Regions from separate parts of the Synechococcus sp. FACHB-909 genome, predicted to be linked through region 4. Evidence: predicted binding sites of a transcription regulator. Region 4 holds the regulator's gene; each other region holds the start of a gene.
The links. Region 4 encodes NtcA, which controls nitrogen genes in cyanobacteria. Its sites were predicted from a motif close to GTANCNNNNGNTAC; they were not measured.

Region 1 (7,322 bases), on a different contig from region 4:
GGCCTCGCCAGTGGCTGGAAGGCCCTGGTGGGCACCAACCTCCTGAGCGGTGTCGCCACCGCCCCGGACGGCGCCATGGCCAAGGCCCTGCGACCGGGCGCTCCCCAGGGATTCGGTCGCCGTCAGAGCCTCTCCAGGCCCGTGCAGCTGCTCCGCGATCCCAGCGAGAACCAGGTGCAGGAAGTGGTGCAGGCGGTCTACCGCCAGCTCCTCAACCGCGTGCCCTTCGCGGCCGAGCGCCAGATGGATCCCGAGTCCCAGCTACGTGACGGCCAGCTCTCGGTGGCCGAGTTCGTGGCCCAGATCGCCGGCAGCGATCTCTTCCAGCAGCGGCTCCAGCGGATGGCCCCCCTGCGGGCCGCCTCCGCCGCCTACCTGGCCCTGCTCGGACGCGCCGCCATGCCGGGCGAGGTCAGCCGGTTCCTCGCCACCCGCGCCACCGCCGGCCAGCAGGCCGCTGTCGGCGAACTGCTCAGCGCCCGGGAGTACGCCACCGCCTTCGGCCAGGACACAGTCCCGTACCTGCGCGGCCTCGGCACCGAGGACGGTGTGCCCCTGACGACCGTGAACCGGACCGCCGCCCTCTACGGCGGCAACGCCGGGCTCACCCCCTCCGTGAAGGGCGCGATCTGATCCGCCCCCGGGCCATCCCGACTCACCCCTGAAGGCGCCCCTGCGGCCCATCCGATGATCCCCCGGGTCAGTCCCGGGGGGTTTCTTTTGCTCCGTCTCTACAACGAGACGGAGAGATTGGGCTGTCGATGCACTTGCGACGTCGTGGACGGCAAGCTCAAAAGATGAACAATTGCTGCGCTTGGACGGTGATAACAACTCCGGCCAAAGCCGTTGCAAGCCAAGGGATCTCGCGGGGCGATCCGCCGTGAAGAACTGTTACCGGCTGCCATGGGAGCGACGGCCCTTGCCACAGAATGATGCGACGGTCGGCCAAGCCGATCACCCTTACCCACCGGATACCGGTCTCCTTCACGGTGACCGCTTGTTTCGAGGCAGAACTGCATGAGCATCGTCTCCAACTCGATCATCAACGCGGACGCCGAAGCCCGCTACCTCAGCCCTGGCGAACTTGACCAGATCAAGTCGTTCGTGGCAGGAGGTCAGCGTCGTCTGCGCGTCGCCCAGGTCCTGGCTGAAAGCCGGGAGCGCATCGTGAAGCAGGCCGGAGGCCAGCTTTTCCAGAAGCGCCCCGATCTCGTTTCCCCCGGCGGCAACGCCTACGGGGAAGAGATGACGGCTTCCTGCCTGCGCGACATGGACTACTACCTCCGCCTGGTCACCTACGGCGTGGTCGCCGGGGATGTGACCCCGATCGAAGAGATCGGCGTCATCGGGGCCCGCGAGATGTATCGCGCCCTCGGCACTCCCCTCGAAGCCATGGCGGAAGCCGTGCGCGAGATGAAGACCGCAGCCACGGGCCTCCTCACCGGCTCCGATGCCGAAGAGGCCGGCTTCTACTTCGACTACGTGGTCGGCGCCCTCTCCTGAGGTTTCACCTCCCTATCGTCCAAAGCCATCAAACCCAGGATCCATGCAAGACGCCATCACCAACGTCATCAACCAGGCCGACGTCCAGGGGCTCTATCTCGACGGAGGCTCCATGGGCCGCCTCGAGCAGTACTTCGCCAGCGGTGAGCTGCGGGTGCGTGCCGCCGCCACCATCAGCGCCAACGCTTCGGCCATCATCAAAGAAGCCGTCGCCAAGGCCCTGCTGTACTCGGACATCACCCGTCCGGGCGGCAACATGTACACCACCCGTCGTTACGCGGCCTGCATCCGCGACCTCGACTACTACCTGCGCTATGCCACCTACGCCATGCTGGCCGGTGACACGTCGATCCTCGACGAGCGTGTGCTGAACGGCCTCAAGGAGACCTACAACTCCCTGGGTGTGCCCATCGGCGCCACGGTGCAGTCGATCCAGGCCATGAAGGAAGCCACCGCCTCCCTCGTCGGCCCCGATGCCGGTCGTGAGATGGGCGTCTACTTCGACTACATCAGCTCCGGCCTGGGCAACTGATCCCCAGCAACGCCCTCAACACGGCACGTTTTCCGAGGATCAACCCATGCGCCTGTTCAAGATCACGGCCTGCATCCCCTGCCCCGAGAAGGTGCGCAGTCAGAGGGAGCTGCAGAACACCTACTTCACCAAGTGGGTGCCCTATCACAGCTGGTTCGCCGAGCAGCAGCGGATCATGAAGCAGGGCGGCAGGATCCTGAAGGTGGAACTGGCCACCGGCCGTCGTCAGCAGAATTGCGGCAACTGAGGACGCCACGGCGTTCCCACCCACTCGCCCGGCCCATGGCCGGGCTTTTTTGTTGCCCTCGAGCGAAGCCAGCGGCGCAGGCGGCGAATTGTTCACCGCGGCTCGACAAACCCACCCCGGTCACGGCTGAATGGGCCATTCCCGGAACCCTCCCGCGGCCTTGTCCACCCCAGCACCCCGCCTGCTCCACGGCCGTCCCGGCGCCGGCTTCCTGCCGCTGCCCTGGCAGCAGTGGCCCGCGGAAGCCCGCCTTCTGCTCGGCCTTGTGGCCCTCTGGAGCCTGGTGGGCCTGCTGGTGCTCACGTCCGCCAGCTGGTGGGTGGCCGAGCGGGAGATGGGGGACGGGGCCTATTACGTCAAGCGCCAGGCCATCTGGCTGGTGGCCAGCTGGGGGCTCCTCTGGCTGGGCATGCGCACCTCCATGCGCCGCTGGCTGCACCTGGCCGCGCCGGCCCTTCTGGTCGGGGCCCTGATGGTGGCCGCCACCCTGGTGGTGGGCACCACCGTCAACGGGGCCAGCCGCTGGCTGGTGCTCGGCCCGGTGCAGCTGCAGCCCTCGGAACTGATCAAGCCCTTCATCGTGCTGCAGGGGGCCGTGATCTTCTCCCACTGGCGCCGCATCGCCCTCGACCAGAAACTGCTCTGGCTCGGCATCTTCGGGGTGGTGATCCTGCTGATCCTCAAGCAGCCCAACCTCAGCACCGCCGCCCTGCTGGGCCTGCTGCTGTGGCTGATGGCCCTGGCCGGCGGCCTGCCCCTGACGCTGCTGCTGGGGGCCGCGGGCGGCGGGATCGTGCTGGGCAGCATCAGCATCATGATCAACCCCTACCAGCTCGACCGGGTCACCTCCTTCCTCAACCCCTGGCGCGTCGCCCAGGGGGACGGCTACCAGCTGGTGCAGAGCCTGCTGGCCATCGGTTCGGGGGGCGTGCTCGGCTCGGGCTTCGGGCTCTCCACCCAGAAGCTCCAGTACCTGCCGATCCAGACCACCGACTTCATCTTCGCGGTCTTCGCCGAGGAGTTCGGCTACGTCGGCTCGGTGATGCTGCTGATGTTCCTGATGATCTTCGGGTTCGTGGGCCTGCGGGTGGCCATGGCCTGCCGGAGCAACCAGCACCGCCTGGTGGCCATCGGCTGCACCACCCTTCTGGTGGGCCAGTCGATCCTCAACATCGCCGTGGCCAGCGGCTCGATGCCCACCACCGGCCTTCCCCTGCCGATGATCAGCTACGGCGGCAACTCCCTGCTCAGCAGCCTGTTCCTGGCGGGCCTGCTGCTGCGCTGCTCCCTGGAGTCCTCCGGACTCGAGCCGGTCCGGCCCCGCCGGCGGGCCCCCCGGCCTGCCCCGATAGGCTGAGCCCTGCTGAAAATCTGGATCGGCCATGTTCAGCCCCGGGCTGCCGTTCGCCGACTGGGCCCGCAGCAGCGAATTGCTGCTCCAGGGTTCTCTGGCCCACCCCGGCCCCCTGACCCTGGCGGTGGTGTTCAGCGGCGGCCTGCTCACCAGCCTCGGCCCCTGCTCCCTCTCGCTGCTGCCCGTCACCCTGGCCTACCTGGCCGGCTTCGGCACTGAGGACCAGGGGCGTCCCCCCTGGCAGCGCAGCGCCAGCTTCGCGGCCGGCATCGTGGCGGCCCTGGTGCTGCTCGGCCTGGCCAGTGGCCTGATGGGCCGCCTCTACGGCCGCATCCCCGGCCAGCTGCCGCTGCTGGTGGCCGTCGTGGCCGTGGTCATGGGCCTCAACCTGCTGGGCCTGCTGCGGTTGCCGTTGCCGGCCGGGCCCGACCCCGAGCGCTGGCGTCGGCGGGTGCCGGCTCCTCTGGCCCCGCTGGCGGCCGGCCTGGCCTTCGGCCTGGCCGCCACCCCCTGCACCACCCCGGTGCTGGCCGTGCTGCTGGCCTGGATGGCCCAGGCCGGCAAGCCCCTGGTGGGCATGGCGCTGCTCACCAGCTTCGGTGCCGGCCAGGTGATGCCCCTGCTGCTGGCCGGCACGGTGGCCGCCTCCCTGCCCGGACTTCTGCAGCTGCGCCGCCTGGGCCAGTGGGTGCCGCCGATCAGCGGCGTGGTGCTGCTCGCCAGCGGCGGCCTCACCCTGCTGTCGGTGCTGCCATGAGCGGCACGGCAGCCTCACCCTGGCGCCCCCTGCAGCGCCTGGCCGCCTGGATCTCCGACCTGCGCCTGGCGATCGGCCTGCTGTTGGTCATCGCCATCGCCAGCGGCATCGGCACGGCCATTCCCCAGAAGGAGGAGGCCGCCTTCTACCACCAGCTCTACGACCCCACCCCCTGGCTGGGGCTGCTGCACGGGGATGGGGTGCTGCAGCTGCAGCTGGATCACGTCTATTCCAGTGGCTGGTTCCTGGCCCTGCTCGCCTGGCTGGGCCTGTCGCTGATCCTGTGCAGCTGGCGCCGCCAGTGGCCCGCCCTGCAGGCCTCCCTGCGCTGGATCGACTACCGCAGCCCCCGCCAGCTCAGCAAGCTGAGCGTGGCCGAAACCCTCGTCACCGCCGAGCCCGTCGCCGGCCTCGGGCGGCTGGAGGCCGAACTGCGCGGTTCGGGCTGGCAGATCCATCGTCAGGACGACCGCCTGGCGGCCCGCCGGGGGGTGCTCGGACGGGTGGGTCCCCTGCTGGTCCATGCCGGCATGGTGGTGCTGATGGTGGGGGCGGCCTGGGGCGCCCTGGGGGGCCAGCGGCTGGAGCGCTTCCTGGCCCCGGGTCGGGAGCTGGAGCTGCTCGACAGCCGCGGCAGCACCCAGGTGACCCTGGCCCTCGACGACTTCCGCATCCAGCGGGATCCCGCCGGCCGGCCGGAGCAGTTCTCCTCCAACCTGCGGCTGATCACCCCCGGCGATGCGGCCACCACCACCGAAGCCGCCATCAGCGTCAACCACCCCCTGCGCTACCGGGGCATGACGCTTTATCAGGCCGACTGGTCCCTGGCGACGATCAGCCTGCAGCTGGGCCGCAGTCCGGTGCTGGAGCTGCCGCTGCAGACCTTCCCCCAGCTGGGCGACCAGCTCTGGGGGCTGGTGCTGCCCACCCGCCCCGATGGCACCGAGCCGGTGCTGCTGAGCCTCACCAGCGAACAGGGGCCGGTGCAGGTGTTCGGCCCCGATGGCGTGGCCCTGGCCCAGCTGGTGCCCGGCGGCGAGGCCCAGGAGGTGAAGGGGCTGCCGATCCGGGTGGCGAGCGTGCTGCCCGCCAGCGGCATCCTGTTCAAACGGGACCCCGGCGTGCCCCTGGTGTACACCGGCTTCGCCATCGCCCTGGCGGGCGGTGCCCTGAGCCTGGTGGCCACCCGCCAGCTCTGGGCCATCGCCGATGGACCCGGCGGCCGGCTGCACGTGGCGGGCCTCTGCAACCGCAACCTCACGGCCTTCGCCGCCGAGCTGCCGGCGCTGCTGCAGCGGCTGGAACCCCAGCCCTGACTCAGCAGGGCCGGCGCTCGCCGTGGCTGACCCGCACCACGGTGTGGACGTTGCCGCGGGGGTTGAAATCGGCCTCCAGCTGCATCCAGACGGGATCGCAGGCGGCCACCAGGTCGTCGAGGATCCGGTTGGCAGCCTCCTCGTGGGAGATGGAGCGGTTGCGGTAGCTGTTGACGTAGAGCTTGAGGGCCTTGAGTTCCAGCACCCGGGGGCCGGGCTGATACAGCAGCCGCAGGACGGCGAAATCGGGATAGCCGGAGAAGGGGCAGGTGCAGGTGAACTCCGGCAGTTCGATGGACACCTCGTAGGCGCGACCCTCGCGGGGATTGGCGAAGCAGACCAGCTGGGCCTCGGCGATGGCCCGCTCCCCGTACAGGGGGGTCACGGTCTGGGGCTGGTCGGCGACACCGGAAGCCATGGTCAGCAGGACTGGGAGACGGTTTTTGACCGTACAGGAGCTGGCCCATGGCGCGGAGCCCACGTCAAGGGCCCCGGCCGCCCGTCAGCGCCCCGGAGCTCGCGTAGCAACCGTTACGACGACCCCGGCAAGGCTCGGCGGTAATGGAGCCGTCCCCTCCTCAGGCGGGGACTCTGAGAGACTCCAACCGTCGCCTTCCTGACCGCAGCACAGCCATGAAGAAAATCGAGGCCATCATCCGCCCCTTCAAGCTCGAGGACGTGAAGATCGCCCTTGTCAATGCGGGCATCGTCGGCATGACCGTGAGCGAGGTGCGCGGATTCGGCCGGCAGAAGGGGCAGGTGGAGCGCTATCGCGGATCCGAATTCACGGTGGAATTCCTGCAGAAACTCAAGCTCGAGATCGTCGTCGACGACGACCGGGTGGCCACTGTGGTCCAGGCGGTGCAGGACGCGGCCCGCACCGGCGAGATCGGTGACGGCAAGATCTTCATCAGCACCGTGGATTCGGTGATCCGGATCCGCACCGGCGACCTCGACAGCGGCGCCATCTGAGCCCCTGCCTCCCTGACCCTGGCCGTGGGCCCCTCAGGCCCCGGCCAGGGTGTCCTTCACCAGGGCTGCGATCCTGCCGGACCAGTCCGTGTCCTCGGAGGGAGGCTCGGCACCCGCTCCGGGCGGCACCAGCCAGAGCAGGTATTCGTGGTTGCCGGCGGGCCCGGTCAGGGGTGACGCCACCAGCCCCGCCGGGTGCCAGTCCAGCTCCCTTGCCGCCGTGATCACGGTGGCGATGGCATCGGCGTGGGCCGCCGGATCCCGCACCACGCCCCCCTTGCCCACCCGCTGGCGGCCCACCTCGAACTGGGGCTTGACCAGCAGCAGCGCCTCACCCGCCCCCGTCAGCAGGGCCCGCAGGGCCGGCAGCACCCGGGTGAGGGAAATGAACGACACATCGGCCACGGCCAGGTCGGGCCAGGCATCGCCCTCGCCGTAGAGCAGCTCCGGGGTGAGGTGGCGCAGGTTGGTGCGCTCCCGCAGCACCACCCGTTCATCCGTGCGCAGGCTCCAGGCCGTCTGGCCGTAGCCCACATCGATCCCGTACACCCGCACGGCCCCGTGCTGCAGCAGGCAATCGGTGAAGCCGCCGGTGGAGATGCCGCCGTCGAGGCACACCCGGCCTTCCACCCGGATCGGCA
Region 2 (7,322 bases), on a different contig from region 4:
GCGATCCGCTGGGCCCGCGAGCAGCGGGTGCCGTTCCTGGGGCTCTGCCTGGGCATGCAGTGCGCCGTGATCGAGTGGGCCCGCCACCAGGCCGGCCTCGAGGGGGCCACCAGTGCCGAGCTGGATCCGGCCTCGCCGCATCCCGTCATCCACCTGCTGCCCGAACAGCAGGACGTGGTGGATCTGGGCGGCACCATGCGCCTGGGCGTCTACCCCTGCCGGCTGACGGCGGGCACCATGGCCCAGCGCCTCTACGGCGAGGAGGTGGTCTACGAGCGCCACCGCCACCGCTACGAGTTCAACAACGCCTACCGCTCCCTGTTCCTGGAATCGGGCTATGAGATCAGCGGCACCTCCCCCGATGGGCGCCTGGTGGAGCTGATCGAGCTGAAGGACCACCCTTTCTTCACCGCCTGCCAGTACCACCCGGAGTTCCTCTCCCGCCCCGGCAAGCCCCATCCCCTGTTCCGGGGGCTGATCGAGGCGGCCCAGCAGCGGCTGCCCGGCTCCCCCAGCGAGGCCACCGGCCGTGTCGCCAGCCCCATCTACGGCTGACGGCCCCGCGGTGGTGGAAACCTTCCACTCCCTGCAGGGGGAGGGGCTCCATGCCGGCCGCAGCGCCTTCTTCATCCGCCTGGCGGGCTGCGACGTGGGCTGCCCCTGGTGCGACACCAAGCACTCCTGGCCGCAGGCGGCCCATCCCCAGCGCCCCCTGGGCGAACTGACGGCCGAGGCCAGCGCCGCCGCTGCGGCCGGTGCCGCCTTCGTGGTGATCACCGGCGGCGAGCCCCTGCAGCAGCCGCTTGACGCCCTGTGCGCGGCCCTGGCGGCGGCGGGCCTGCCGCTGCACCTGGAAACCAGCGGCGTGGGGCAGCCCAGCGGCCGCTTCGACTGGATCACCCTCTCGCCCAAGCCCCACCGCCCCCCGGCGGCCGCCCTTCTGGCCCGCTGTGACGAGCTCAAGGTGGTGGTGACCTCCCCGGCCGACCTGTCCTTCGCCGAAGCCATGGCCGCCGAGGCCGTGCGCCTGCGTCCGCCCGCCGCCCCCGGCCCCGGGCTCCTGCTCCAGCCCGCCTGGGACGAGCCGGCCGCCCGGGAGCTGGCGGTGGCCTACGTGCGCGCCCACCCCGCCTGGCGGCTCAGCCTGCAGAGCCACAAGTGGCTGGGGGTGCGCTGAGGCCCCAGCGCTGGGGCCTCAGAGGGCCTGGGCCGGCTGCTGCACCTTCTCCGCCTTCCAGAGACGCCAGCGCAGCTGCAGATCCTTCGGGGTGTAGACGACGATCGGTCGGCTGGCGTCGTAGGGCACCACGAAGGGCTTGCTGCCCATCGGCACGAACACCTTGCGTTTGGCCTGGCCGGGGGGGCAGGCCATCAGGGTCGACACCATCGGCCCCACATCGCTCACCGTGTAGACGCTGACGCCCAGGCCCTTCACCTTGCTGGCGCGGAAGCGGCCCCGGAAGGCCCGCTGGTTGCAGTCGGCCTCCACCTCCCGGCCGGCGATCAGCTGCACCCGCCAGTCGCTCGGGTTGGGGGACAGGCGCGGATCGGCGGTGGGGGGCAGCAGCCCGGGGAGCTGGATCACCCAGCGGGTCTGGGCGGCGGTGGGCTTGGGGTAAGGCGTCAGGTCCAGCCGGGGGATGGCCCGGGCCGGCGCCGCCGCGAGCGCCAGCAGGGACGGCAGGCTGACGATGACGCTGGCGGTGGCCGCGGCCGCCGTGGCACGGCGCAGGGCATGGGCCATGGGGAACCTCGGTAGGGACCGGAATCCGGAGCCACCACCATGGCACCCTCCGATCGCTCCGTCCCCTCCGGGCCGCTTCCACAATGGGGGGGCTGCCGCCTCCGCCCGCCCCATCACCCGCTCCCCTGCCCCAGCCCCTCCAGCCACGCCCCCCCCAGCCAGGCCGCTCGCCATCGCCCTGCTCTCCGGTGGCCTGGATTCGGCCACGGCTGCCGCCCTGGCGATCGAGGCGGGCCACCGGGTGATCGGCCTCTCCTTCGACTATGGCCAGCGCCACCGGCGCGAGCTGGACGCCGCCGCCGCGGTGGCCGGCGCCCTGGCGCTGGAGGAGCACCACGTGATCGCCGTGAACCTGGCGGCCTGGGGCGGCTCGGCCCTCACCGATCCGGCCATCCCCGTCCCCGACGGCGGCGTGGTCGAGGGGGTGATCCCCACCACCTACGTCCCCGGCCGCAACACGGTGTTCATCGCCCTGGGGCTGAGCCTGGCCGAAGCCCGGAGCGCCACCAGCCTCGTGCTCGGGGTCAATGCGGTGGATTACTCCGGCTATCCCGACTGCCGCCCCGACTATCTGGCCGCCTTCCAGAGCCTGGCCGACCTGGCCACCAAGGCAGGGCGCGAGGGCCGTGGCGCCCGCCTCTGGGCCCCCCTGGTGGCCTGGGACAAGGCCACCATCGTGCGCGAGGCCCTGCGGCTCGGGGTGCCGATCGCGGCCACCTGGAGCTGTTACAGCGGCGAGGATCTCCCCTGCGGCCGCTGCGACAGCTGCCGTATCCGCGATGCCGCCCTGGTGGCCGCGGGCCGGCCCGACCTGACCAGCTCCGCCGTGCGTGCCGGAGCGAGCCGTTGAGGAGCGACCCGCTCCCCTGGCTGGAGCCCCGGGCCCTGGCGGTGGTCCTGGCGGAGCGCTTCGGCCGGGACGGGCTGGTGCTGCTCGACGGCGACGGCAGCCCCCTCGGCTGCCGCGGCGTGCTCGGGGTGGATCCGGTGGCCACCGTGTCCTGCCGGGGGCTGCCGGGCGACCCGGGGGCGGCCGACCCTTTCGACGTCCTGGCGGACCTGGAGCGCCAGGGGGGACCGTGGCTGGGCTGGCTCGGCTACGAGGCCGGGGCCTGGGTGGAGCCGGCCGAGCACTGGCAGGCCTCCGACATGGCCACCCTGTGGGCGGCCCGCCACGACCCCCTGATCCATTTCGACCGGGGGGAGGGGCGGCTGTGGCTGGAGGGCCAGGACCCGGCCCGGTTCGCGGCCATGGTGCGGCTGCTGCAGGATCCCGCCACAGGGGCGGCGGTGGCCGGGGCCGAGGCGCGGTCGGCCGATGGGGCCGGCATCGCCCGGGACGACTGGCACTGGCACACCCCCCCGGACACCTATGCCGCTCAGGTGGGGATCCTGCGGGAGTGGATCGCCGCCGGTGACCTGTTCCAGGCCAACCTCACCGCCTGCTGCGAGAGCCTGCGGCCGGAGCCCCCCGACCCGCTGGTGCTGTACGGCCGCCTCGTGGGCCACGGTCCGGCCCCCTTCGCCGGCCTGGCGGTCGCCGGCGGCGAGGCGGTGATCTCGGCCTCGCCGGAGCGCTTCCTGCGCCTGCACCCCGACGGCCAGGTGGAGACGCGGCCGATCAAGGGCACCCGGCCGCGCCGGGCCGAAGCCGACGCCGATGCCGCCAGTGCCGCCGAGCTGATCTGCGACCCCAAGGACCGGGCCGAGAACGTGATGATCGTCGACCTGCTGCGCAACGACCTGGGCCGGGTCTGCGTGCCGGGGTCGGTGCACGTGCCCCAGCTGCTGGGGCTGGAGAGCTACGCCCACGTGCACCACCTCACCTCCGTGGTGATGGGCCGGCTGGCCGCCGGCCGCGGCCTGGTCGACCTGCTGCGGGCCTGCTGGCCGGGGGGCTCGATCACCGGCGCCCCCAAGGTGCGGGCCTGCCGGCGCCTCAACCAGCTGGAGCCGGTGCCGCGGGGGCCCTACTGCGGCTCCCTGTTTCACCTGGGCGCCGACGGCGGCTTCGACAGCAGCATCCTGATCCGCACCCTGCTGCAGAAGGGCCGGCGCCTGCGGCTCCACGCCGGCGGCGGCATCGTCGCCGACTCCGATCCGGCCGGGGAGGCCCGGGAGATGGGCTGGAAGATCGAACCGCTGCTGGAGGCCCTGGCATGAGCGGCGACGGCGGCAGCCATCCGGCCGGCAAGGCCATCGCCTGGATCGACGGACCGACGCCGCAGGGAACCTGGGGTGATCCCGACCGGCTCTGCCTGCCCCTGAACGACCGGGGCCTGCTGCTGGCCGATGGCCTGTTCGAGACGGTGCTGATCGAGGGAGGGGAGCCCCGGCTGCTGGCGGAGCACCTGGAGCGCTGGCGCGTCTCGGCCGCCAGCCTGGGCATGGCGCCACCCCCCCGGGCCGATCGGGTGCGGCCGCTGCTGGCCGAGGCCGTGGCCCGCAGTGGCCTCTCCGGCAGCGGGGCCCTGCGGCTCAACTGGAGCCGGGGCAGCGGCGCCGGCCGGGGCCTGGCGCTGCCGGCGCCGGACGCACCCCAGGGCCGCCAACGCTTCTGGTTGCAGCTGAGCCCCTGGACCCCGAACTCCACCCCGGTGACGGTGATCGTCAGCGCGCTGGAGCGGCGCAACGCAGCCAGCCTGGTCAGCCGCTGCAAGACCTTCGCCTACGCCGGCGCCATCCAGGCCCTGCGGGAGGCCCGGGCCGCCGGGGCTGAGGACGCCCTGCTGCTCGGCAGCGGCGGCGACCTCTGCTGCGGCACCAGCGCCAACCTGCTGCTGCGCCGGAGGGGCGACTGGATCACGCCGCCTGTGGAGAGCGGCTGCCTGCCGGGGGTGATGCGGGGCCGCGGCCTGGCCCTGGGACTGGTGCGAGAGGAGCGGTTGTCCGTGGCGGACCTGCTGGAGAGCGAGGCGGCCCTGCTGATCAACAGCCTCGGCTGCCGCCCGATCCGGCGCTGCGGCACCACCGACCTGCCCGCGCCCGCCGGGGCCCTGGACCTCTGGAAGCGGCTGCTGGTGTCGTCATAGGTTGGCCCAAGAATCGATCGACCACGTTGTCCGACGCTGTGGGGGGCCTGGGGTCCCGGAAGCACCTGGCAGGACTCCTGGCCGGCTTGCTCGCTGGTACGGGGCTCGCCCTGGCCGGTTGCACCGCCACCCCCAAGGAGGTGGCCGTTCAGGACGCCAAACCGGGCGACCTTCTCGTGGAGGTGGATGGGAACCGGGTGGAGCTGTTGCGGGCGTTCAAGCCGGGCATTGCCAATGGGCTGCACAAGGGTGTCGTGAAGGTCACCTCAGGGGGCGACGATGGCAAGGGTCAGATGTACGAAGTCACGGCGATCTGCAGCGTCAAAGGAGAGCCAGGCTGGCAAACCTATGACAATATCTTCGGAGATCCGATCAGCGATCTCAACGCCAAGAGAACATTCCCGGTCAAGAATCGCTGGCAGTTCCTGTTCCATTTTGATGGCCGTACGGAGCAGATCGGCAAGCTGGATCCCAGTGTCTGGGTCTCGCGGTTGAAGGACAATCTCTGCCGGAAAGGGGATTTCGACGACACCTGATCCTCCGACGGCATCGGGACGGCCAACCGCCGCGCCAGGCTTGATAATGATTCTTGATTTCATTCATTGGGGGGCGCGTCCTGGGCCCCAATTTCCTGTAGCAATCGACACTTTCAGGCCGCAGGCCATCCTTTTGGATGGATGGGAAATTGCGCCTCGGTTTCTCGATGCCCAAAACACTCTTCTCCGTCGATCTCACCAAGCCGATGGATCAGCAGGACATGCCCGGGCACAACCGCTGGCATCCGGAAATCCCTGCCGTGGCCTCCGTGAATCCTGGTGACGTGTTCCGGATCGAATGCAAGGACTGGACCGACGGCCAGATCAAGAACAACGACGACCCCAAGGACATCGAGGATGTGAATCTCGAGGTCGTTCACGTTCTCAGCGGCCCGATCTGGGTCAACGGCGCCCAGCCCGGCGACATCCTGGTGGTGGACATCCTTGATGTCGGTGCCCTGCAGGGGGATGAGTGGGGCTTCACGGGCATCTTCGCCAAGGAGAACGGTGGCGGTTTCCTCACCGATCACTACCCCAAGGCTGCCAAGGCCATCTGGGATCTGGAAGGCATCTACACCTCCTCCCGCCACATCCCCGGCGTTCGTTTCGCCGGCATCACCCACCCGGGCCTGATTGGCTGCGCCCCCTCCCACGAGCTGCTCAACGAGTGGAACCGTCGTGAGACGGAGCTGGTGAAAACCGCCCCCGACCGCCGCACCTACGGCGCCGGCCTCTCCGGCAGCGAGCCGGTGCTGGCGGCCCTGCCCAATCCCAACAGCGCCATCCTCGGCACCCTCCCCGGCAGCGAGTTCGAGCGGGTGGCCAACGAAGCGGCCCGCACGGTGCCCCCCCGGGAGCACGGCGGCAACTGCGACATCAAGAACCTCACCAAGGGCACCCGGATCTATTTCCCGGTCTATGTCGAAGGGGCCAAGCTCTCGATGGGCGACATCCACTTCTCCCAGGGGGATGGTGAGATCTCTTTCTGTGGCGCTATCGAGATGTCCGGCTATCTCGACCTCCACGTCGAGATCATCAAGGGCGGCATGGCGAAGTATGGGATGGTCAACCCCATGTTCAAGACCAGCCCGGTGGAACCCCACTACACCGACTACCTGGTGTTCGAAGGCATCTCCGTGGATGAATTCGACGGCAAGCAGTACTACATGGACGTCCACATCGCCTACCGGCGAGCCTGTCTCAACGCCATCGAGTACCTCAAGAAGTTCGGCTACACCGGCGAGCAGGCCTACCTGCTGCTGAGCTGTGCGCCGGTGGAGGGCAGGATCAGCGGCATCGTCGACATCCCGAACGCCTGCTGCACCCTCGCCATCCCCACCTCGATCTTCGACAAGGACATTCTTCCCTGCTGATCGGCCGGCTGGAGGGAGGGGCCTGGTCAACAGGCCCCTTTTTCTTGTCCGCCACGGTTCTTGTCCGCCACTGCTCTGGCCTGCCACTGTTCCTGGCTGCCATCTCCCTTCCCCCTGTCGTTCCCCTCGTCCTGCAATGCCTGTCTACGAATACAGCTGCAGCAACGGCTGCGAAAACTATGAGGTCTGGCGCAGCATCGATGAGCGCCAAAAGGAAACCAACTGCCCCACCTGCACTGCCGAAGGCGTCCGTGTGTTCACGCCGGTGATGTCACTCAGCGGTTCGTTTCGCCTGAAGCAGGAGCAGTCCGAACCCCGCCTGGTTCGCAAGGAAACCAAGGAAGCCACCGGCAAGCCACGGCTCAAGGAGAGCGGCACCCGCCCCTGGATGCTCAATCGCGGCTGCTGAGCGCAAGACGAAGCCAAAGTCCTCCCAAGCAAAAGTCCCGGGCCGCGCCACCGCTGGTGGCATCGACCCGGGACTGGCTGTTGGCCGGACTCCTCAGACGGTGAGGAATTCCTTGATCACGTCATCGGAGAGCTTGTCGGTCTGGCCGCTGGAGACGATGCCGCCGCGTTGCATGGCGTAGTAGAAGTCGGACTGGCGCACGAAGTGCAGGTGCTGCTCCACCAGCAG
Region 3 (7,322 bases), on a different contig from region 4:
GCCCGCCACCACGGCCGGAATCACCCACAGGGCGATCAGGGTGAACACCGGTGACCAGAAGGGTTGCCAGAAGAAGGGCAGCTGGTCGACGCCGTAGTTCTCGAAGAACTTGGGAATCCCGTTGCCACCGGCGAGGCTCTTGGTGTTGAGCATCAGGTACATGGCCACGGCGTAGCCGCCGAGGGCAAAGAAGATGCCCTGGCCCAGGCTCAACAGACCGGTGTATCCCCAGATCAGGTCGATCGCCAGTGCCGTGATCGCCAGCGAGAAATAGCGGCCGAACAGGTTGAGGCGGAAATCATCCAGGGCTGCCGGCAGGATGAACAGGGCGATAGCCAGGAGAATCCAGGGGACGAGTCGTTGGAAGATTTTCACAGGTAGGGCCTCCTGGTGGGGAGATGGAACGGGAATCTGCAGTGGGTGGAACTGATCGGGTCAGGCATCGACCGAGCGACCCTTCTGGGGGAACATGCCGTTGGGGCGGAACTGGAGGAAGACAATGATGAAGATGAACACCAGCACCAGCGACATGCTTGTGGTGGCAAAGAACTCGATCACCCCCTTGGCCGCCAACGGCATGTCAGGGAAGATTGTCAGCAGGGTGCCCGAGCCGATCACCGACTGGATGATGCCCAGCAGCAGCGAGGCCAGCACGGTGCCGAGCAGGTTCCCCACACCACCGAGAACGATCACCATGAAGCAGGAGACGATGTAAGCCGCCCCGAGGTTCGGACCCACCGAACCGAGCAGGGTGATGGCACAGCCGGCCACCCCGGCCAGGCCGGAGCCGATGCCGAAGGTGATGCTGTCGACACGGTCGGTGGGAATGCCGAGGCAGTTGCTCATCTGACGGTTCTGGGTGACCGCACGGATGCGCAGGCCCCAGACGCTCTTGTTGAGGAACCAGTAGGTGGCGAGCAGGAGCAGGGCCGACAGAAGAATGATGAAGATGCGGAGGCCGGGCAGTTCGATGCCGCCGATCATCCCCCAGCTTCCCTGGAGCCATTTGGGGGCGGTGACATCGATGTTGCGCGGGCCGAACCAGGGCTTGGCGAGGGGCCGGACCTGGTCGAAAAGGTTGACGGCGATCAGGCCGATTCCGATGGCGATGGCCCAGCCGAGTCCGTTGAGATAGGTGAAGAATGGTTTTTCGGAGAACTTCGCTGCCAGTAATTTCGAGATAATGAAACCGACAACGACACCCACGATGATGCCCAGCATCATGGCCGTCGAAACGCTTCGAATCAGCTGGATCAGAATCAGGCTGACTCCCCAGGTCGCCAGCAGCGTTTCAAGGGGCCGGCCATAGAGCTGCCGGATCAACGTTCTCTCCAGCAGTACCCCAATGAGCCCCGTCACGATGAACGCGAGTACCAGGGAGACCGGGAAATACAGCTCGAAGATCACACCACCCATGGGCTTGAAGGCCGATTGCACCACGTAGGTGACATAGGCCCCGAGCATCATGAATTCGCCATGGGCGAGGTTGATGACACCCATCAATCCGAACACGATGGCCAGACCTGTGGCTGCGAGCAGCAGCACAGATCCGATGCTGAGGCCATCGAGGATCTGAGAAAAGAAAAGTTCCAACGGAATGAAGGTTGAACGTTAGATCCAGCGCTGCCTGGGCGACGCTGGATCGGGTCGAACGTGGTGGTGTGCTGAGCCGGAAAGGGGTGGCCCCCGAAGGAGCCACCTGTCTTTCATGGATTCACGGACCGGGCCGTGATCACATCTTGAACTTGCCGGCGTCAGGACGATCCTGGGTCCAGTCGCAGGTGAAGCCCTTGGTCTCGGGAACGAACTGGTTCCAGGGCAGCGGGGGAATGGCCTTGACGCTGTCGTAGAGGATCTTGAACTGGCCGGTGGGCTCCGCCTCGCCGATGAGCACCCGCTCGGAGGTGTGGTGGTTGGGGAACATCTTGATTTCGCCCTGGGGAGCGGCGAAGGTGATCCCAATCATGTTCGAGCGGACCTTGTCGAGGTCTTCGAAAGTGCCTGCCTTCTCGACGGCGTTCTTCCAGAGGTACACCATGTTGTAGGCGGATTCCGCCGGGTCACCCGTGACGCGGTCGGCGCCGTACATCGCCTGGAAGTCGGCGGTGAACTTCTTGGAGGCCGGGGTGTCCAGGCTCATGAAGAAGTTCCACGCGGCGTAGGTGCCCGTGGTGTACTCGGGACCGATCTGGCGGATCTCCTCCTCGGCGATGGAGAAGGACATGATCGGGTACTTGGCCGGATCAATGCCCGAGGCCTTGAACTGCTTGAACAGGGCGACGTTGGAGTCACCGTTCAGGGTGTTGATGATGATCCCGCCATCGGGGAAGGCCTTCTTGATCTTGGCGATGATCGGGGCCACCTCGGTGTTGCCGAGGGGGATGTAGTCCTCGCCGACGGTTTCACCGCCAAGGGCCTTCATCTGCTCCTTGATGATCGTGTTCGCCGTGCGCGGATACACGTAATCGGAGCCGACTAGGTAGACCTTCTTGCCGAGCTTGTCGCCGAACTTGTCCATCAGCCATTGAACCGCGGGCTCAGCCTGCTGGTTCGGAACGGCGCCGGTGTAGAAGATGTTGCGCGAGCACTCCTGACCCTCGTACTGAATCGGGTAGAAGAGCATGTGGTTCTTCGACTCGAAGACCGGCAGCATCGCCTTGCGGCTGGCGGAGGTCCAGCCACCGAAGACGACGGCGACCTTGTCGGAGTCGATCAGTTTCTGGGCCTTCTCGGCGAAGGTGGGCCAGTCGGAGGCGCCATCTTCAGAGACAGCGACGATCTTGTAGGACTTGCCGCCGACCTTGACGCCGCCGGCGTCATTGATTTCCTTGATCGCCATCTCCTCGACTTCTTTCAAAGTCGTTTCGGAGATGGCCATGGTGCCACTGAGGGAATGAAGGATACCGACCTTCACTTCCCCATCAAAATTGCCGCCGGAACCGGACTCGCCCCCACAGGAGACGAGGGTTACGCTCACAGCAGTTGCGGCGATTGCAGCTGCCAGTCGCCTTGAAAGATGCAGAGACATTGAAGCCTGTTCAAGATGAATTGTAGTCGCCGTAACCGACGGCAAAGGGAAAGGTAAGGAAGGACGTGGTTACCCCCGGTATCCAATGAGACAGAAAGCCGCCCAGGGCTTGCCGGAGTGAGGATTTGAACGTCGCTGAGCTGTCGATATGTTGCATTACCTACGGTTTTTCTGATCAGCGGCTGAAAGGGGAATACCAGAAGGCTTGACCGATCCGGTGCAACGCTCAGACGGCCAGCGGTTCGGGCAGTTGCCGCAGCAGGAAGCTCTCGACCCGATCGAGGCCTTCACCGCTGCGCAGATTCGTGAAACACCAGGGCCGGCCGCCGCGCATCCGCTCGGTGTCGGCCTCCATCACAGCCAGGCTGGCCCCGACCATGGGGGCCAGGTCGATCTTGTTGATCACCAGCAGGTCGGAGCGGGTGATGCCGGGGCCCCCCTTGCGGGGGATCTTGTCGCCGGCGGCCACGTCGATCACATAGATGCACAGATCCACCAGCTCCGGGCTGAAGCTGGCCGCCAGGTTGTCGCCACCGCTCTCCACCAGCACCAGGTCCAGATCCGGGAAGGCCTCCTCCAGCTCCTGCACCGCCGCCCGGTTGATCGAGCAGTCCTCCCGGATGGCGGTGTGGGGGCAGCCGCCGGTCTCCACGCCCCGGATCCGTTCGGGGGCCAGGGAGCCGGCGCGGGTGAGGAACTGGGCGTCCTCCTGGGTGTAGATGTCGTTGGTGACCACCGCCAGCTGCAGCCGCTCCCGCAGCCGGCGGCAGAGGGCGTCGACCAGGGCCGTCTTGCCCGATCCCACTGGCCCGGCCACACCGACCCTCAGTTTGCTGCCCATCGCCCCGATCCAGGATGGGTGCCATCCTGACGCCAGCGCCGAGGGCTGCGGTGAGTGACGGACCGATCCCGACGCTGAGCCGTCGCTTCGAGCGGCTGGATGGGCGCCTGGTCGCCACCGTGGTGGGCACGGGGGTGGTGGTCTGCCTCGGCTTCATTGAGCTGCTGCGCAGCCCCCTGCAGCAGCTCTCCAGGCTCACGATCGAACTGCTGGCGGTGCGGGCCCTGCTGTTCCTGGCCCCGCTGCTGGTCAGCCTGCTGCTGCTGCTCCGGGATGGTCCGCTGCTGCTCGGCGGCCGGCGCCCCCCCGGTTCCTGGGGGCCCGACCTGCTGGCCAGCGGGCTGCTGAGCGTCGTGCTGCTGCTCTATTTCATGTCGGCGGTGATCATCACCGCCAGCCTCACGCTCAACCAGGGGGATGTGGCGGGGGAGGTGGGCTTCCTGATCGGCCAGCTGGAGCCGGCCCGCTTCGCGGCCGCCCTGGTCAGGGCGGGCGCCTATGGCGGGATCTGCGCCGCCATCTGCCTGCACCAGGCCCGTCGCGGCTCCTGCGACGCTGCGGGGATGGCGTCCCGCATGGCCCGGTCGCTGCGGCTCGGCATCGGGGTGATGGTCTGCCTCGATCTGCTCTGGACGATTGCGGTCGATCCCCTGCGCATGGGAGGAAACTGACCGTGGCCAGCACCGCCCCGCCGCGGCGCCCCGGCGCCCAGAGCCTGGTCTTCCTGGCGGGAGCGGTGGCCCTGCTGGGGGTGTTCGTGCTGGGGATCGCCCGCGCCGGCAACTGGCTCGCCCCCAGCGTCCGCCTGCAGTTCCGCACCCTCGATGCCGCTGGCCTGCAGACGGGCATGGCGGTGAAGATCTCGGGATTCGCCGTCGGCCAGGTGCGCCGGATCGTTCTGCAGCCCGACGCCCAGGTGCTGGTGGAACTGGAGCTGCGGGACCCCTACCGCTCCATGGTGGGCCGCCGCAGCCGGGCGGAACTGGCCCAGCTGGGGCTCCTGGGCGACAGCTACATCGCCATCACCCCCGACCCGGCGGCGATCGGCCAGCCCCCGATCGGTGATGGCGAGACGCTCGTGTTCACCAGCCGCCCCGACATCGATGACCTGCTCACCGAGGTGGCCAGCAGCCGCATCCCCCTGCAGCGGGCCGTCAGCAGCGGGCTGAGCCTGGCGGAGACCCGCCTGCCCCGCAGCCTCGACGAGCTCGATCGCACCCTGGTCGCCAGCCGCCGCCTGGCGACGCGCCTGGAGGCCGACACCCGTCGCAGCAGCAGCGAGCTCAACCGCACCCTTGGGGCCACCCGCGCCTTGGTCGAGCGGCTGGAGGACCGCGCCGACGGCACCGCCGCCGACCTGTCCGCCCTGATCCGGCGCCTGGAGAGCACCGAAACCCAGACGCGGCCGCTGCTGCTCCAGACCCTGCGCGAGCTTTCCACCATGGCCAGCGCCACCAACCGCCTGGTGAAGACGCTCAACGAGAGCTGGGTGATCGAACTGATCGAGCGGACCGGCGAGCCCCGCGGTGAGCGCGGCCGCTGATCGCCGGGATGGCCGCCGGGATGGCCACCGGCGGCGTCACCCCTCGACCCGGTCGGCCTGACGCAGCAGCTCCGGTGGGAACGTCACCCCGATGGCCCCGGCCGTGCGGCGATTCAGCAACAGCAGCTTCCGGGTCACCGGCTCGAAGGCCATCGTGGCGGGGGAACGGCCGCGCAGCACCTGCACGGCCAGGGCTCCGGCCTGGGCCCCATCGGCCTCCGGATCCCAGCCCACCACCGCCAGGCACCCCGGCGTGGCGATGTCGGCGGGATCGACGGAATAGACCGGCAGGCGATGGCGCAGGCCGGCCGCCGCCAGGGCGGGGAAGCCCACGCTGGTGGCGTAGTCACCCACCCGCACCAGGGCTCCCACCCGCTGGGCGGTCAGGGCGTCGGCGGCACGGGCCACCTCCGCCGGCCCCGCCACCGGCTCGATCACGACGGCGATCGAGCGTTGGCTCGCCTCCCGGCGCAGCAGCTCCGCTTCGAAGCTGGCGTTGGCTTCGGAGGGATGGAAGACGAGCCCCACGCTCGACAGGCCGGGGCTGATCCGACGGGCGAGGTCGAGCTGCTCGGCGAGGGGGCTGGTGCTCACCGTGCCCACCACATTGGGCCGGTGGCGGGTGTAGCTGGTGCCGGCCCCGGCCCCCCAGGGGTTGGAGCAGTAGGTGAACACCACCGGCACCCGGGCGGGGGCGATCGCCAGGATCGCCGCCAGGGGCGGGGTGCCGATGGCCACGAGCATGTCGACCCCGCCCTCCAGCAGGTCCTTCACCTGGGCGCGGCAGGTGGCCATGCTGCCCTCGCTGAAGCGTTCCAGCAGGATCACGCCGGCCGGCGCCCGGAAGCCGGCCCTGGCCAGGGCCTGCACGAACCCGCGGCGGGCGGCATCGGGGGCGGCCCCCCGCACGTACTGGATCAGGCCCAGCCGCGGCGGCCCTGGGGGGCGGTTGCGGGCGTTGCAGCCGACGGCCACCAGGGCACCGGCAACGGCGGCACCGCCCAGCAGGCGCAGCGCCCGCCGCCGGCTGGCCCCTGCGGTGGTGGCCATCAGCTGCGGAACAACCGGGAATACAGCTCACCATGACCCAGCTGGGCCAGTCCCGCCCCCACACCCCCGTTCCAGAGGGCCTCGGGATCGGCCGCCACCAGCTCCGCCGCCCGGGCGGCGATGGTGGGCGCCAGGGTCAGCTGCAGCCGCTGGGCTTCGGTGGGGCCCAGGGGCACCAGCCGCACGGCGGCGCTGAGCTGGGTGGCGATCCAGCCGTAGAGGTAGGCCTCGACCACCTCCTGGGGCGCGATGGCCAGGGCCACCCCGGCCCAGGCCCAGGCCGCCGGCCAGGCGAGCCGAGGGGGCAGGTCTCCAGGCAGGGGCAGATCCAGGTCGGCCAGCAGCTGCAGCAGGGAGCGGCCCATCTGCCGCTGCTGGGCCCGCACCTCGGCGGCCTCCCGCTGGGCCAGCAGCCAGCCGTCCAGCTCCAGCACCTCCCGGCGGGCCGGCCCCTCCGGGAACTCACGCCATCGGGTGAGCGCCTGCATCAGCCGGTTCAGGCTGGCGGCTTCGATCGCCAGCGCCCCCCGGGCCAGCTCCGCCTCCAGCCAGTGGGCCACGCCCTCGGCATCGCCCAGCTCACCGGCCTGGACGAGCACCTCCAGGCCTTCGGAATAACTGAACGCCCCCACCGGCAAGGCGGGACTGACGAGCTGGAACAGCCGCAGCCGGGCAACGCTCATGGGTGGGAATGGCCGTGATGACCATGATCGTGCTGGTGGGCGTGACCGGACCCTTCGTAGGCCCCGGGTTCGGGCAGAAAGGGCCCGGTGATTCGCTCCACGGTCAGTCCCCGATGCCGCAGAAGATCCTCGAGCACGCTGTCGACCCCCAGACGCAGCTCGTTGCGGTGCAGTTCC
Region 4 (7,322 bases):
GCCCGCACCGTGTCGCACGTGCTGGGCAAGTTCTCCGCCGCCGACCGGCCGGTGCTGGAGACGGTGCTGGAGGAGGTGGAGGCGGGCATCGACCTGATCCGGCGGCTGGGGCTGGAAAAGGCGGCCAACCGGTTGAACAGTTTTCGCGCCGATCCGCCGCCATCCTGAGAGCATCGACAACGTCCCGTGAGCCGCCTTCCCGCCACCACCGCACAGCTGCGGGTGCTGCGCCAGAGCTTCAGCCCCTGCCTGCTGGAGGGGGAGATCAGCGCCGGCAGCTTCCAGTGGCGCTTCCGCTGGGCGTTCGATCGGGGCGAGCTGCAGGTGGAGCCGTCCCTGGGGCGCGCCTTGATCCAGGACGCCCTGCTGCGCTTCCTGCTCAAGGCCGACTACCAGCTCGAACCGGGCGGCGACTACGTGTTCACGGTGCGGGCGTCGTTCTGAGCAGCTCCCGCCCCAGGCGCCGCTCCAGCAGCAGCTGGGCCACCACGTCGTCGTAGTCACGGGGGGGCTGGCGCAGGCCCAGGGGCAGAAGCCGCCGCCAGTCCCGGGCGGGGAACAGCTCCCAGTAGCGGCGCCGCGCCGCCAGGGTGGTGCCCCGCTCATCCACCAGCTCCACCGCCAGCAGGGGCTCCAGGCGCCGCCGCCAGGGGCCGCTGCCGGTGCCGTCGCCGATCACCACGGCCGCCAGGGCCTGGTGGCGGTGCCACTGCTCCAGCCGCTCCCAGGCCGCCTCCGGGGGCAGCACCAAGGCCTCGCGGATCTCGCGGCAGGCAGGGTCGGTGAGCACCAGGCCGCACTTGCTGCGGCCGGGATCGAGGCCCGCCAAAGGGCCGGTGGTCATGGCCGCACCGCCACCGTCATGGCCGCCCTGGCCGGGTGGCTCCGGCGCCGTCCTTGCGGGGCCAGCGCAGCTCCACGGTGATCGGGTCGGGGGTGTCGGCGTTCTGGGTGGCCACGGCCTCGAGGTTGGCGGTGACGCCGGCGGGGCGCTCGCTGAGGTCGCGGGCCAGGGCGTTGATGCTGGCGGCATCGAACTGGAGGCCGTTGGCCAGGGTGCCCTGGCGCTGGACCTTGGCGAAGGCGGCGGCCAGCAGCAGGTTGAGGCGGCTGCGGACGGCTTCGGGGTCGCGCACGTCGGGCTCCAGGGAGGTGCGGGAGAGGACTTCCCCCTGCTCCACCACCTGGCGGTTGGGGCGCAGGTCGGGGAAGGCGAGCACCTGGGCCTCGCCCCGCAGCACGTTGGCGGCCGAGCGGATGCTGACCACCCAGGTGCCGGGGGTGGCGAGCAGCGATTCCAGCCGGGTGATGTCGCTGCGGGGCACCAGCAGGATCTGGCGGTTGGGGGGCTGGCCAGGCAGCAGCAGCTGGAAGGCGGCCCGGTTCGACTCCTGCAGCAGGGCATCGATCACCTGCTTGGCCTGGTCGGGCCGCTGCAGCTGCACCTTGGCGGTGGCCAGGGGCTGGCCGCTGGCGATCACCACGTCGCCGCGGCGCAGGGCGATGACGTTGGTCTCCAGGTCCTTGAGCTCCTTGGCACCGGCGGCGATGCGGCGGCGCACATTGGCCAGTTCGGCCTCGGTGCGGCGGATCTCGGCGTCCCGGCCCTGCACCTCCCGGCTGAGCCGGGCCCGCTCGGCCTCCAGCCGGGCGCGCTGGGCCTGCAGAGGCTGGAGCTCGCGGCGCAGGGTGTCGACGCGGCGTTCGGCGGCCAGCAGCTGGTCGCGGGCGCGGCGTTGGCTGGCCAGGGCCTGGTCACGGCGGCGTTCGGCCGTGATCAGATCGAGGCGGCTGCGCTCCAGTTCCCCCCGGGTGCGGGTCAGTTCCCCCTTGTTGCGCTCCAGGGCGGCGCGGCTGTCCCGCAGGCGGTCCTGGATCTGGTCGAGCTCGAAGAGCCCCACCCGCAGGCGCTCGCTCACCAGCAGCATCAGCGCCAGCGACACGGCACTGATCAGGCTGCCGGTGAGCACCGTGATCACCACGGCGGTCTTGCGGGGCCGCAGGTTGAACAGGCTGAGGCGCGCCTTGCCCACACGGCTGCCGAGCCGGTCCCCCAGGGTGGAGAGCACTCCGCCGAGCACCAGGAGCGCGAGGATCAGCAGCCAACCCGACACCTTCCGAGCCCCGGTTCCGCGATCCACCAAGTATCCATGCCGGTGGCCTCACGGCACCCGGCTGGGGCCGCCCGATCAGCTGAACCGCTTGGCCAGGGCGATGGGGTCGAAGACGGTGATCTTCTTGCGGTCGATCTGGACCAGGCCGTCGTTGCGCAGGTCGCCAAGGAGGCGGGTGATGGTGACGCGGGTGGAGCCGATCGCCTCGGCGATGGCCTGGTGGGAGAGGCGCAGGTCGATGGTGATCCCCTCGGCGCCGGGCACGCCGAAGTCGCGGCAGAGCACGAGCAGGAAGCTCACCAGCCGGGAGGACATGTCCCGGTGGGTGAGGGTCTCGATCATGGTCTCGGTCTGGAGGATGCGGGAGGAGAGGCCCTGGAGCAGCAGCAGGCCGACGCTGGCGTCCTGCTCGATGGCGCGCCGCACCGAGGTGGCCGGGGCCGTGACCATCTCCACCCGGGTGAAGGCGATGGCGTGATAGAAGCGGTCGGAGCGCTGGCCGGTGAGCAGGGAGAGCACCCCGAAGAGGCTGTTTTCGCGCAGCAGGGCCACTGTGATCTCCTCGCCCGACTCGTAGACGCGCGAGAGGCGCACGGCACCGCGCCGCAGCAGGTAGACGCGCTCGGCCGGGTCGCCGGGGAAGAAGATCGTCTTGCCGCGCTCGATGGTCTCGACGCTGCTGCCGGCCAGGCCGCGGATCACGTCCAGCAGGGTGGTGGCCAGGGCGCCGGGGGCGCCCATGGGGGTCACGGAGCCGGGGGATCCGCTGGAAGGGCTGCTGGGGTAGCGGCTGAAGCCACGCGTAGCGCCGACCATCAAGGCGTGGCGATTGGTGATGAACCTATGGATCGGTCTGGCCGATCCATGTAGCCAATGACACTCTTTAGCCGGTCGTGGTGCCTGGCGCCACAGCCAGGGCCTGGCGCTGGGCCTCCTGCAGGTCCCGCAGGCCCGGCTCAGCCAGATCCAGCAGGGCGTCGAGGCGGGAGCGGGAGAACGGGGCGCCTTCGGCGGTGCCCTGGATCTCCAGCAGCCGGCCCTGCTGGTCCATCACCACGTTGAGGTCGACCTCGGCGCGGGAATCCTCGGAGTAGTCCAGATCCAGCAGGGCCACACCGTCCACCAGGCCCACCGACACGGCCGACACCTGCTGGCGCAGGGGCGAGGCGGCCAGCACGCCCTGGTGCTGGAGGCGATCCAGGGCGGCGGCCAGGGCGATCCAGGCGCCGGTGATCGAGGCGGTGCGGGTGCCGGCGTCGGCCTGGAGCACGTCGCAGTCGACCAGCAGGGTGCGCTCGCCGAGGGCCTCCAGATCCAGGGCGGCCCGCAGGCTGCGGCCGATGAGGCGCTGGATCTCCTGGGTGCGGCCGGAGAGCTTCATCAGCTCGCGGCCCTGGCGGCTGGGGGTGGAGGCGGGCAGCAGGCGGTATTCGGCGCTGAGCCAGCCGCTGCCGGAGCCCTTGCGCCAGCGGGGCACCTCGGGATCGAGGCAGACGCTGCAGAGCACGCGGGTGCGTCCGGCGGCGAACAGCACCGAGCTGAGGGCGAAGCCCATCGGGTCCCAGTCGACGGCCACCGGGCGCAGGGCATCGGCGGCGCGGCCGTCGTTGCGGGGGGCGTCGGCGGGAGTGGTCACGCGGCCTTTGGCGGAGCCGGGCCAGCGTAGGTGGCGCCGGTGGTACGCCTGTTCCCAGCCACTACCGATGGTGTGCCGGGCTGGCGAGGGCCGCTACATTCGGGAGGTGAGCGGCCGGGGCGATCCGTCCGGACCTTTCACACCAAAGCTTCCGTGGGGTGTCCATGACCGCCAGCCTCATCGACCCCGGCCACCCCCGGCGCACGGCCGTCCCGGCGCGCCCGGAGCCGCTGGCCCTGGTGCCGCCCTTGCGGCTGGTGAGCCAGCCGGAGGGGTTGCTGCAGATCCACACGGCGCCGTTCCGGGGCAGCTTCGCGGCGGTGTTCAGCCAGGCCCTGCGCAGCGCCGGGCTGGGCAGCCGGGTGCTGGTGAGCCAGTTCCTCAAGGGGGGCGTGGAGCAGGGGCCGGCGGGCAGCCTGACGCTGTGCGGCCGGCTGGAGTGGCTGCGCCCGGGCACGCCCCACTGCCTCGATGGGCCGCCGGGCTCCCAGGGCTCCGAGGGGGCCACGGCCGAGGAAGCGCTTGAGGCGGTGGCGGAGGTGTGGGAGGTGAGCCGCGAGCGGCTGCTCAAGGGCGACCTGGATCTGCTGGTGCTCGATGAGCTGGGCCTGGCGATCGCCCTGGGCTATCTGAGCGCCGAGGCGGTGATCGAGGCGCTTGAACAGCGGCCGGCCCATCTGGATGTCATCCTGACGGGCCCCTCGATGCCGGCCAGCCTGATGGCGATGGCCGATCAGGTCACCCAGTTGCGCCGCGGCGGCTGACGCCATGCTCAAGAACGACCACTGGATCAACGAACAGGCCGCGGCCGGAATGCTGGAGCCGTTCCAGCCGACGCTGGTGCGCCACCTGGATCCGGAGGGCCGCACCGGCCCGGTGCTGAGTTTCGGCTGCTCGTCGTACGGGTACGACCTGCGGCTGTCGCCGAAGGAGTTCCTGATCTTCCGCCACGTGCCGGGCACGGTGATGAACCCGAAGCGGTTCAACCCGGCGAACCTTGAGCCGGCGCCGATGCACAGCGACGAGGACGGCGACTACTTCATCCTGCCGGCCCATTCCTACGGGCTGGGGGTGGCGCTGGAAAAGATGAAGGTGCCGTCGAACATCACCGTGATCTGCCTGGGCAAGAGCACCTATGCGCGGCTGGGCATCATCGTGAACACCACCCCCGCCGAAGCCGGCTGGGAGGGTCACCTCACCCTGGAGTTCAGCAATTCCTCCGGCGCCGACTGCCGCATCTACGCCGGCGAAGGCATCTGCCAGCTGCTGTTCTTCGAGGGCGACCCCTGCGCCACCACCTACAACGACCGCCAGGGCAAGTACCAGCACCAGCCCGAGCGGGTGACGCTGGCGAAGGTGTGAGGGGATGAACAGTTGGTTATCGGGTCCGTCTACTTCGCTTGGCTGGCGAGACGCTATGGCGTTGATGGGCTGCGGCGGAACGGATCCGGGACAACGGGCCCAGCTGCAGCCGCTTCTTATGCGGCCTCGAGGTACGGCTTTGGGTGGTTATCGGAAACCGTCCAATTGGCGTTAGTCTTATCAGCAGCAGATACTGCCATAGAGCCTAAAGACCCATGCCAAGCGGAGACAGGCTTCTTTGGGCGAGAAAAGGCCCTATTGCCGAGGATTCTTTTCGGTGGAGATCAATGAATCTACTTCTACTATCAACCGATCATATTTAACTGTTTTGGGTTGAGAAAGAGTTCTGCAGAGGTAGTTGATTGTATTGTCTAACTGCGCCTCAGCTATCTCCTTCTTTGCGATCTTCTTCAAATTGTCGTGGATGCTAGCGGCTTCAGAGAGACTTCGGAATGTTGCCGCTCTCTCCTTTCTGAAATCCTTGGGCCAGTCCTTTTCTTCCGATTGGAGATAATAATACTGCGCTTCGGCTACAATCGAAGCCACCCCAAAGACAATCGCCTTTCTCCCCTTGCCCTCATGCTGGAGTAGTCGACACATCGCCTTGTAGATCTTTGATCGTGAGAGAAGAATAAGGGCCTCATTCTGAATCTGGTTGGGGCAACCCTTCGCGAGTAGCTGATTGAGGAAGCCCCATGCTTCATCATATCTGCCAAGTTTCTGTAGATAGGAGGGCAGCCTTAGATAAGTATCAATGCCGTAGCTCACCGAAGAGTTCCCGATTTTTTTGTATGCCTCTTTTAAGACCAAAACGGCTGCTGACACGTTTCCATCTCGGTTGAGTTCTGTCGCAACCTTGAGGGTTTCGCTGGCCTGCAGTGATTGTACGTAATCAATGATGTTATCAGAGTCGGGACGAGTATCTATGATCGCTCTTTCTGCGACTGTTCTCCCTGCATCAGAGCAGATCCAGGCAACTCTATCGGCATCATAAGGCTGGATTAATCCCTCACTTATCAGTTGGTTTACGAATGCCGCGACATCCCCACCAACTAAATGTTCATAATATTCAAGACCACTATAGTAATCGATCATTTCTCTAGATAACGGGGTATCGAGAAACTTTTTTAGAAACTGTACCTGTCCTGCGCTCAGGCTTGGCCGCAGTTCGTTGGACTTTGTAGGGCTGGCAGCATTGCCTTCGTCAAGTAGTCGAGGATTAATGGGTGGGGGAGGTGGTGGCGGAATGCCCAGGCCCGTTCTAGAAAGACTTCTGCTCTGTCGCCTGCATCGTGGGCATTCTGTTGCATGGTTGAGGAGTTCTTCCCCACATTCGATGCAGATCACTGTTGCCTCCCTGCTGTTCTAAGATTACTTTGATTCTACAGATGCGTCGGTAACCTGGTGACTTTAGGCTGGCTAAGGCGGTTTCTGGCGCTTGGCCGTTTCTCCTTGGAAAGGATGAAAGAGCCAGTTCTGCTTAGAGACCATGGTCGTATGAACTATGTTCAACCCGCTAGATAAGCACAACCAGGGTGAGAGACTCTTCGATACCGTCAAGGCTTTCTTCGAGAAAGGCACGATGGCAATGAAGCCAGACACTACCCTCGATGCCACCTTGAATGCTATTTTCAACTCTACCAGTTACAAGCATATTCAGCGGTACCCCAGATTGCGCGTGTCCTGCAGATACCAAGGGGGAAAGTCTAACAATGCCATCCACCTGTGCCGCCTCCGAATGATTCTTTTCCACCCCTCGGCCTATCAGCGGCCAGGTGATGGCAAGCGTTGACCAGGCGTATGTCCAAGTCGGGGGGGCTGCGGATTTTCATGGTAAAGTCGCAGCACAAAGCTTTCTAAATTTGACCAGTCATCCAGAATGAACCTAGCTTCAAGGGATTAACTCCATCCCAACCGGGATTATCTCCTACGCAACTCAGGGACAAACTCCCGTGCACTTTGCTTAATGGCCTAATGGCAGATGAACCTGGAAAAAGTAAATTCCTTAGCATTCTTGACGCTTATTCCAAGTGGGAAGGAAGGGTTAAGACGTTTGGCACACTTGCAGGTCTATTTGTATTTGTCGTTGGATGGGCAGTGTCAGCCGTGGCAAGAGCGCTCCTCTCTGCTGCGCCCTTGCTGAACTCATTCCTGACCACATTACCTCTTGCCTTCTCGGTAGGAATGCTGACGGCTCTAGTTACGCGCTA

Region 1: the regulator NtcA is predicted to act here: its motif matches at 6,231-6,244, upstream of queF (preQ(1) synthase).
Region 2: the regulator NtcA is predicted to act here: its motif matches at 5,410-5,423, upstream of fmdA (formamidase).
Region 3: the regulator NtcA is predicted to act here: its motif matches at 3,107-3,120, upstream of urtA (urea ABC transporter substrate-binding protein).

What each region holds. Positions count from the first base shown of each region.
Region 1 is NZ_JACJTY010000003.1:205,991-213,312, forward strand. Features, by position in the region: gene H6G99_RS07200 (phycobilisome rod-core linker polypeptide) at 1-633, shown strand, start outside; gene apcA (allophycocyanin subunit alpha) at 1,018-1,503, shown strand; gene apcB (allophycocyanin subunit beta) at 1,547-2,035, shown strand; gene H6G99_RS07215 (rod-capping linker protein CpcD domain-containing protein) at 2,082-2,282, shown strand; gene H6G99_RS07220 (FtsW/RodA/SpoVE family cell cycle protein) at 2,413-3,639, shown strand; gene H6G99_RS07225 (cytochrome c biogenesis CcdA family protein) at 3,665-4,393, shown strand; gene H6G99_RS07230 (cytochrome c biogenesis ResB family protein) at 4,390-5,709, shown strand; gene queF (preQ(1) synthase) at 5,711-6,127, opposite strand; gene H6G99_RS07240 (P-II family nitrogen regulator) at 6,343-6,681, shown strand; gene H6G99_RS07245 (TlyA family RNA methyltransferase) at 6,715-7,322, opposite strand, start outside.
Region 2 is NZ_JACJTY010000002.1:160,394-167,715, forward strand. Features, by position in the region: gene pyrG (CTP synthase) at 1-555, shown strand, start outside; gene H6G99_RS04150 (7-carboxy-7-deazaguanine synthase QueE) at 530-1,177, shown strand; gene H6G99_RS04155 (ecotin family protein) at 1,196-1,744, opposite strand; gene queC (7-cyano-7-deazaguanine synthase QueC) at 1,743-2,594, shown strand; gene H6G99_RS04165 (anthranilate synthase component I family protein) at 2,591-3,907, shown strand; gene H6G99_RS04170 (aminotransferase class IV) at 3,904-4,776, shown strand; gene H6G99_RS04175 (hypothetical protein) at 4,803-5,312, shown strand; gene fmdA (formamidase) at 5,480-6,685, shown strand; gene H6G99_RS04185 (FmdB family zinc ribbon protein) at 6,822-7,094, shown strand; gene urtE (urea ABC transporter ATP-binding subunit UrtE) at 7,188-7,322, opposite strand, start outside.
Region 3 is NZ_JACJTY010000002.1:169,887-177,208, forward strand. Features, by position in the region: gene urtC (urea ABC transporter permease subunit UrtC) at 1-375, opposite strand, end outside; gene H6G99_RS04205 (ABC transporter permease) at 436-1,593, opposite strand; gene urtA (urea ABC transporter substrate-binding protein) at 1,733-3,028, opposite strand; gene ureG (urease accessory protein UreG) at 3,255-3,869, opposite strand; gene H6G99_RS04220 (hypothetical protein) at 3,920-4,540, shown strand; gene H6G99_RS04225 (MlaD family protein) at 4,543-5,412, shown strand; gene H6G99_RS04230 (ABC transporter substrate-binding protein) at 5,449-6,462, opposite strand; gene H6G99_RS04235 (urease accessory protein UreF) at 6,462-7,145, opposite strand; gene ureE (urease accessory protein UreE) at 7,142-7,322, opposite strand, start outside.
Region 4 is NZ_JACJTY010000005.1:100,856-108,177, forward strand. Features, by position in the region: gene pth (aminoacyl-tRNA hydrolase) at 1-168, shown strand, start outside; gene H6G99_RS09485 (DUF3146 family protein) at 187-444, shown strand; gene H6G99_RS09490 (RuvC family protein) at 422-844, opposite strand; gene H6G99_RS09495 (DUF3084 family protein) at 861-2,114, opposite strand; gene ntcA (global nitrogen regulator NtcA) at 2,190-2,855, opposite strand; gene rph (ribonuclease PH) at 2,998-3,750, opposite strand; gene H6G99_RS09510 (cob(I)yrinic acid a,c-diamide adenosyltransferase) at 3,915-4,514, shown strand; gene dcd (dCTP deaminase) at 4,519-5,112, shown strand; gene H6G99_RS09520 (hypothetical protein) at 5,368-6,207, opposite strand; gene H6G99_RS09525 (hypothetical protein) at 7,087-7,322, shown strand, end outside.